DNA from 2 places in the Pseudomonas sp. AC016 genome. Region 1 is predicted to be linked to the other one. Evidence: predicted binding sites of a transcription regulator. Region 1 holds the regulator's gene; the other holds the start of a gene.
What was found. The regulator sigma-54, encoded in region 1, starts transcription at its own class of promoters, with help from an activator protein. The targets are predictions, from matches to a motif close to ANTGGCATNNANNTTGCTNT.

Region 1 (4,419 bases):
GGCGAACAGGTAGAATTGATCGACTCGGTTCGCGTTGCGCGCACCGACGAAAAACAACGTACGACTATCATCACCAGTAGTCGCATGACCGTATTCCCACAGAAGCAATATGCGCAGACCGACCAAGACGTTAGAATCGACGCCGCGGGCGGTGTTACTACGGCCAAGGGAATGAAAGCATATTTGAAAGACAGCAGGATGGACCTGCTGTCCAACGTCAGAGGACAGTATGAGGCTCGTTAAAACTCTTCCTTTTTTGCTCGGCCTGGGCGCAGCACTGGGAAGCGCGAGCGCCTGGTCCCTGCCAACCGACCGTGATCAGCCAATCCACATCCAGTCCGACGATGCGCAGCTCGATGACAAGAAAGGCGTGGCCACCTACAAGGGCAACGTCATCATCACGCAGGGCTCGATGAAGATCACAGGCAACACCGTGACCATCACACGCAACGCTCAGGGCGAAGTGGATATTTTCACGTCTGTCGGCAACCTGGCCTACTACGAGCAGAAGCCGTCGGTGGACAAGCCGATCGTGCAGGCATATGCCGTCACCATTCAGTATTACGCCGCTCAGGACCGTATCGTCCTGATCGACAAGGCCAAGGTCGTCAACGACGGCAACACGTCCGAAGGCGAGAAGATCGTCTATGACACGGTCAGGCAGGTCGTCAGTGCGGGCCGTGCCAATGGTGGCGCGAAAGTGACCACGCCACGTCCACGAATCGACATGGTCATTCAGCCTAAAAAGAAAACCGATCAACCGCAGAAGGCCCAGTAATGGCGACGCTTAAAGCCCAGCATCTGGCTAAAAGCTACAAAAGCCGTCAGGTCGTGCGCGATGTGAGCATTTCCATCGACAGCGGCCAGATTGTCGGTCTGCTGGGCCCCAACGGCGCCGGCAAGACCACCTGCTTCTACATGATTGTCGGGCTGGTACAGGCCGATCAGGGCCGCGTGCTGATCGACGATCTGGACGTCAGCCATCAGCCCATGCACGGCCGCGCCCGTGCAGGTATCGGCTACCTGCCGCAGGAAGCCTCGATCTTCCGCAAGCTGTCGGTGTCCGACAACATCATGGCGATCCTCGAGACCCGCAAGGAACTCGATGCCGCTGCGCGACGCCAGGAACTGGAAAGCCTCCTGCAGGAGTTCCACATCACGCACATTCGCGACAACCTCGGCATGAGCCTCTCGGGTGGCGAACGTCGCCGCGTCGAGATTGCACGCGCGCTGGCGACTGCCCCAAAGTTCATCCTTCTGGACGAACCCTTCGCGGGCGTGGACCCTATCTCGGTAGGCGACATCAAGCAGATCATTCACCACCTCAAGGCCAAGGGCATTGGCGTGCTGATCACTGACCACAACGTTCGCGAGACGCTGGATATCTGTGAAACAGCCTATATCGTCAACGACGGGCAATTGATCGCAGAAGGCGACTCGCAAACCATTCTGGCCAACCAACTGGTTAAAGAAGTCTATCTGGGTCACGAATTCCGCCTGTAAAAGCCGCATTCGAAAAAGCCGCATCCGGCCTATCAAGGCCTCCAATATCGGTGCGGCTTGTTGACAACGTATTATTTCTAGTAACGCTCTAGGCAAACGCCCTGCTTTCAGGCATATAATTTGCTTAAGTTGGCGTTTAGGCGCCTGTAGTGGATGGCGCAAGAGCGCCGGCGAATAAGGTGTTTAGCCCCTGCCATGAAACCATCGCTAGTCTTGAGAATGGGCCAGCAGCTGACGATGACACCGCAGCTGCAACAGGCAATCCGCTTACTTCAGCTATCCACACTGGACCTCCAGCAGGAGATTCAGGAGGCGCTGGAATCGAACCCTATGCTGGAACGCCAGGAGGAAGGCGACGACTTCGATAACTCCGACCCGATGGCGGACAACATCGAACAAAAGCCCAACCCCGACGTTCAGGAACCGACCTACCAGGAATCTGCGCCTACCGTAGACAACCTCGAGGAAGGCGAATGGAACGAACGCATTCCCAACGAGCTGCCCGTCGATACCGCTTGGGAAGACATCTACCAGACCAGCGCCAGCAGCCTGCCCAGCAATGACGATGATGAATGGGACTTCACCACCCGCACATCCGTTGGCGAAAGCCTGCAAAGCCATCTGCTCTGGCAGCTCAACGTCGCCCCGATGTCCGACAAGGACCGTCTGGTCGCCGTCACGCTGATCGACTGCATCAACAATCAGGGCTATCTCGACGAGACCCTTGAAGAGATTCTCGAATCCTTCGATCCCGAGCTGGATATCGAACTCGATGAGATCGAAGCCGTTCTGCACCGCATTCAGCAATTCGAACCGGCCGGTATCGGCGCTCGCACCCTGAGCGAATGCCTGCTGCTGCAACTGCGCCAGCTGCCGGCAAAAACGCCCTGGCTGAGCGAAGCGCAGCGTCTGGTCACCGATTACATCGACCTGCTGGGCAGCCGTGACTACGCCCAGCTCATGCGCCGCATGAAGATCAAGGAAGACGAACTTCGTCAGGTCATCGAACTGGTGCAGAGTCTGAATCCGCGCCCTGGCTCGCAGATCGAGTCCACCGAAGCCGAGTACGTCATTCCCGATGTCATTGTGCGCAAGGACAACGAACGCTGGCTCGTCGAGCTGAACCAGGAGTCAGTGCCGCGACTGCGAGTCAATCCGCAGTATGCAGGCTTCGTACGTCGCGCAGACACCAGCGCCGACAACACCTTCATGCGCAATCAGTTGCAGGAAGCCCGCTGGTTCATCAAGAGCCTGCAGAGCCGCAACGAGACGCTGATGAAGGTCGCCACTCAGATCGTCGAGCACCAGCGCGGCTTTCTGGAGTATGGCGATGAAGCCATGAAGCCGCTGGTACTGCACGATATCGCCGAAGCGGTGGGCATGCATGAATCAACGATTTCCCGCGTGACCACGCAGAAGTTCATGCACACGCCACGCGGCATTTACGAGCTGAAATACTTCTTCTCCAGCCATGTCAGCACCTCGGAAGGCGGCGAGTGCTCATCCACGGCAATTCGCGCGATCATCAAAAAACTGGTCGCGGCGGAAAATCAGAAAAAGCCGTTGAGTGATAGCAAGATCGCTGGTTTACTGGAGGCACAAGGCATTCAAGTAGCCCGTCGCACAGTTGCCAAATACCGCGAATCTCTTGGGATTGCACCCTCCAGCGAGCGCAAGCGACTGATGTGATGCAGGCCGAGCCACAGCGTTCCAGTGGCAGGCACCACGCCTGCCTCTTTATGCACTGGCAAAGGAGAAGCTGTATGCAAGTCAACATCAGTGGACACCAACTGGAAGTGACCAAGCCACTTCGTGAATACGTTGAGCTCAAGCTCAAGAAACTCGAAGGGCATTTTGACAAGATTACAAACGTGCAGGTCACGATGGCGGTCGAGAAGCTGAAACAGAAGATCGAAGCCACGCTGCATATCCACGGTGGAGAGGTAGTTGCCAATGCTGAACATGACGACATGTACGCGGCCATCGACCTGCTCACTGACAAGCTCGACAGACAATTGCTCAAGCATAAGGAAAAGCAGCAAAGCATCCTCAAGGGTGCAAACGCTCGCTGACGCTCATCACACATGATCCGACTTGAAGAAATCCTGACCCCCGGCCGTTCCGAAGTGAACGTGCCGGGCGGCAGCAAGAAAAGCGTACTCGAACATATTGCCCGACTGATCGGCCGCGAAGTACCGGGGCTTGATTGGGAAACAGTATTCAAGGCGCTCGTTGCCCGTGAAAAACTGGGATCTACCGGTTTCGGCAATGGCATTGCCATCCCTCACTGCCGTCTTGCCACCTGTGGCGAGCCTGTCAGTGCCGTCATTCATCTCAACGACTCCGTGGACTTCGATGCCATCGACGGCGCGCCTGTCGACCTGCTGTTCGTGCTGCTGGTCCCGGAAGCCGCCACAGACAAGCACCTGGAGTTGCTGCGCCAGATCGCCAGCATGCTCGACTCCAAAGATGTCCGGACACGCCTGCGCAGCGCCAAGACCAATGAAGCGCTCTACCAAGTGGTGCTAGACGTGCAGAACGGCAACTGAACATGCGCATGATCATCGTGAGTGGCCGCTCCGGCTCGGGCAAAAGCACGGCGCTCGATGTACTGGAAGACAGCGGCTTCTACTGCGTCGACAACCTGCCTGCCGGATTGCTTCCGGAGCTCGCCGAACGCGCCTTGATCAATACCGAACTGGCCGAACCGCTGCTGGCGGTTTCCATCGATGCCCGCAACCTGCCCAGTCACCTGACCCGCTTCCCGGCCATGCTCGATGAGGTCCGTGGGCGCAATATCCAGTGCGATGTGCTGTATCTGGATGCCGACGAAGCCACCCTGCTCAAGCGCTTTTCCGAGACCCGCCGCCGCCATCCGCTGAGTACATCGGACCGTTCGCTGGCCGAGGCAATACG
Region 2 (4,419 bases), 790 kb from region 1:
ATTACGGAATACAACACCAAGGTTCAGGGTTTTCTGGTGCACTCGGTCGAGCGCATCGTCAACATGAACTGGGAAGAGATTCATCCACCACCCAAGGGCACCGGCCGCGACCATTACCTGACCGCCGTCACACGGGTCGATAATCAGCTGGTCGAGATTATCGACGTCGAGAAAATTCTCGCCGAGGTAGCGCCGATCTCTGAAGAGGTGTCGGTGGGCGTCATCAATGAAGAGGTTCACCACAAAGCCATCTCGTTGCGGGTGCTGACCGTCGATGACTCCTCGGTGGCGCGCAAGCAGGTCAGTCGTTGTCTGGAAACGGTCGGCGTGGAGGTGGTTGCGCTGAACGACGGTCGTCAGGCGCTGGATTACCTGCGCAAGATGGTCGAAGAGGGCAAGAAACCTCACGAAGAGTTTCTGATGATGATCTCCGACATTGAAATGCCGGAGATGGACGGCTATACCCTAACCGCGGCGATCCGCAACGATCCACGCATGCAGAAAATGCACATCACCCTGCATACCTCGCTTTCCGGGGTGTTCAACCAGGCGATGGTCAAGAAAGTCGGTGCCGACGATTTCCTCGCGAAATTCCGGCCGGACGATCTGGCAGCCAGGGTCGTGGCGCGCATCAACGCGGCAGAATAAATAACGGAATAAACAGTCGGGGGCGTCGTCCTCGGTGATTCACCTGATTTGAGAGGCTGCACCTTGTCTACGGGTAATTTGGATTTTGATCAGTTCCGGGTATTTCTGGAAAAAGCCTGTGGCATCCTGCTTGGGGAAAACAAGCAGTACTTGGTGTCCAGCCGTCTCAACAAACTGATGGAGCAGCAAAGCATCAAATCGCTTGGCGAATTGGTCCAGCGCATTCAGACCCAGCCGCGCAGTGGCTTGCGCGAGCAGGTGGTCGACGCGATGACGACCAATGAAACCTTGTGGTTTCGCGATACCTACCCCTTCGAAGTCTTGAAGAACAAGGTGCTTCCCGAGCAGATCAAGGCCAGTCCCGGCCAGCGACTGCGCATCTGGTCGGCGGCCTGTTCGTCGGGGCAGGAACCGTATTCACTGTCGATGTCCATCGATGAATTCGAGCGCGCCAACCCTGGCCAGCTCAAGTCTGGCGCTCAAATCGTTGCCACCGACCTGTCGGGTGCGATGCTCAACAACTGCAAGACCGGCGAGTACGACAGCCTGGCCATCGGCCGCGGCTTGTCGCCGGATCGCCTGCAGCGCTTTTTCGACGTCAAGAGCCCGGGTCGCTGGGTCGTCAAGACGCCGATCAAGAGTCGCGTGGAGTTCCGCTCCTTCAACCTGCTCGACAGCTACGCCGCGCTGGGCAAGTTCGACATCGTGTTCTGCCGCAACGTGCTGATCTACTTCTCCGCCGAAGTGAAGAAAGACATCCTGCTGCGCATCCACGGCACGCTCAAGCCGGGTGGCTACCTGTTTCTGGGTGCTTCCGAAGCGCTCAACGGTCTGCCTGATCATTACCAGATGGTTCAGTGCAGCCCCGGGATCATCTACAAAGCCAAGTGATTGGCAGTATCTGTAGCCAATAAAAAAGAGACCTTCGGGTCTCTTTTTTTTGCGCTTGAGGTGAGTACCGGCTGACGCTGATCAGCATCAGGGAGCGACGACGTCGTGAACGGATATCGAGTCGTCACGAATCAGAAGTCTATCCATAAGACTTGACCGCTGCCGTTCATGCCGAATGAGCTGACCAAGACAATTGCTCCTTTTTATTGAATCAATCCTGCGCTCGCCCGAGGCTATGACCGTGCGAAGAGTGTTTCCAGTCTCCAGAGCCCCGACTTCGATCCGGCACCTGCTGCGCAAGGTCGTGGCGAAATACTGGCAAAAAAACGGCACCCACCTTGCCGCTTTACCTCTTTACAGCGGAAATGCCTTGCCGCTTTTCTGGCATTGCCGCTTTGCCACGGCCTGCAGGCCCCGTAATCATTGCGTTTTGAGAAGTGGCACGCCGATTGCTTTGTCACTGACAACAGAATCAGGTCAACCGGCAAAGGTTTCCCGACATGAGCATCAGTTTCGATAAAGCGCTAGGCATTCACGAAAAGGCCCTCAACTTCCGGGCTCAGCGTGCAGAGGTGTTGGCCAACAACATTTCCAACGCTGACACCCCGAACTTCAAGGCGCGCGATCTCGACTTTTCGTCGGTGCTGGCTGCCGAGAACGACAAGGTCCAGAACGGCCATTTCGTGCTGAACAAGACCAACAGTCGCCACATCGAAGCCGAGGGTATGGGCAATCAGGACGGCACGCTGATGTATCGCACGCCGTCGCAGCCATCGCTTGACCAGAACACCGTCGATTCCCAGGTCGAGCAGGCCAGCTACACCGAGAACGCCATGGGCTTTCAGGCCAGCTTCACCTTGCTCAACAGCAAATTCAAGGGGCTGGTTGCAGCCCTTCGCGGAGAGTAATTCATGTCACTAGCCAATGTGTTCAACATTGCCGGTAGCGCCATGAGTGCCCAGACCACGCGTCTGAACACCACGGCCAGTAACATCGCCAACGCCGAGACCGTTTCCTCGAGCGCTGACGCCACCTACCGCGCCCGTCATCCGGTGTTCGCCACCGTGATGCAGGGTCAGCAGTCCACGGGTGGCTCGCTGTTCCAGGACCAGGGCGAAGCCGGGCAGGGCGTGCAGGTCAACGGCATCATCGAAGACAGCTCCAACCTCGAAGCGCGCTACGAGCCCAATCATCCTTCGGCTGACAAGAACGGGTATGTCTACTATCCCAACGTCAATGTCGTGGAAGAAATGGCCGACATGATTTCCGCCAGTCGTTCGTTCCAGACCAACGCAGAAATCATGAACACCGCAAAATCCATGATGCAGAAGGTTCTGACCCTCGGTCAGTGATAGAAGGCGAAAGATATGGCCGTTGAAAATAATGTATCGACGAGTTTTGTAAACTCGCTTCAGAACCCGACGCCGACGAAGACTGATTCGACGGGCACGCTGGGCAAGGATTCCTTCCTGCAGTTGCTGGTCACGCAGATGAAGAACCAGAACCCTCTGGATCCTCAGGACAACACAGAATTCGTGGCTCAGCTGGCTCAGTTCAGCAGCGTGGAAAGCCTGCAGAACCTGACCTCTACCGTCGACTCGATTGCCGGCAGCTACCAGTCGTCCCAGGCGCTCCAGGCGTCGTCGCTGGTAGGCCGCTCGGTAATCATCAATGCCGGTTCCACCGCGGTTGACACCACCAAGGGCATGGTCGGCTCCATCGCAGTGCCAGCTACCAGCTCTGTGACGAGCGTCAAGATTTACGACGCCCAGTCGAACCTGGTCAATACCGTGGACCTCGGCACGCTGCCAGCCGGTTCGACCAGCTTTGCCTGGGATGGCAAGGCCAGCGACGGCACCGTGGCACCTGCCGGTACTTACAGCTTCACGGCTGCAGGTTCGGTTGACGGCAAGAACACCCAGTTCACGACTTACCTGCCTGCGATCGTCAACAGCGTCACGCTGGGCGTCAATGGTGCGGAAACAAAGCTCAACCTGGCCAGCGGCAGTGTTGCCTTGTCCAAAGTTCAAACGATCGGAATATAGAGCCGACTAGACGGCGCAGGAGTGGAATATGTCTTTCAATATCGGTCTTAGTGGGCTCTATGCTGCAAACAAGAGTCTCGACGTTACCGGCAACAACATTGCCAACGTAGCGACCACCGGCTTCAAATCGTCCCGTGCGGAATTCGCCGACCAGTATGCGCAATCGATTCGCGGTACGTCCGGCCAGACCAACGTGGGCAGCGGTGTTTCCACTGCAGCGGTTTCCCAGCAGTTCTCGCAGGGCAACCTGACCACGGGCACCGCCAACAGCCTTGACCTTGCCATCAACGGCAACGGTTTCTTCCAGCTCAGCAACAATGGCGAGAAGCTGTACACCCGTGCCGGTGCGTTCCACACCGACAAGGAAGGTTTTGTCGTCAACAGCGGCGGCATGAAACTGCAGGGTTACAACGTCGATGCCAATGGCAGCGTCGTCACCGGTGCATTGAGCGATCTGCGCGTTGATTCGTCGAACCTGGAGCCCAAGCCTACCAGTTCGATCACGAACGTCGCCAACCTGAACTCGGTGACACCATTGCCGAGTCTGTCGACCTTCGATGCCACAGATACTAAAAGCTACAACATGAAGTACAGCACGCCGACTTACGACTCTCAAGGTAATGCACACACCCTGGACCAGTACTTCGTCAAGACCGGCACCAACACGTGGTCCATGTACTCGCTGATGGATGGCCGCAGCATCGCCAACCCGGCCACCACCACTGCCGACAAGAACGACCTGACTTTCAACTCGGCGGGTAATCTGGTTGTGACGGCGCCTGGCGCTGTACCTACCGACAGCCCGAACATCACGTTCAACACTGACGGCACCTTC

Region 2: flgB (flagellar basal body rod protein FlgB) is a predicted target of sigma-54. The motif match lies at 1,976-1,995, and genes of this name have one in related genera.

Annotation. Positions count from the first base shown of each region.
Region 1 is NZ_CEEDCC010000001.1:2,137,444-2,141,862, forward strand. Features, by position in the region: gene lptC (LPS export ABC transporter periplasmic protein LptC) at 1-243, shown strand, start outside; gene lptA (lipopolysaccharide transport periplasmic protein LptA) at 230-778, shown strand; gene lptB (LPS export ABC transporter ATP-binding protein) at 778-1,503, shown strand; gene AC0IXS_RS09495 (RNA polymerase factor sigma-54) at 1,699-3,192, shown strand; gene hpf (ribosome hibernation-promoting factor, HPF/YfiA family) at 3,267-3,575, shown strand; gene ptsN (PTS IIA-like nitrogen regulatory protein PtsN) at 3,588-4,052, shown strand; gene rapZ (RNase adapter RapZ) at 4,055-4,419, shown strand, end outside.
Region 2 is NZ_CEEDCC010000001.1:1,351,349-1,355,767, reverse strand. Features, by position in the region: gene AC0IXS_RS05875 (chemotaxis protein CheV) at 1-648, shown strand, start outside; gene cheR (protein-glutamate O-methyltransferase CheR) at 712-1,539, shown strand; gene flgB (flagellar basal body rod protein FlgB) at 2,040-2,447, shown strand; gene flgC (flagellar basal body rod protein FlgC) at 2,451-2,891, shown strand; gene AC0IXS_RS05855 (flagellar hook assembly protein FlgD) at 2,907-3,584, shown strand; gene flgE (flagellar hook protein FlgE) at 3,613-4,419, shown strand, end outside.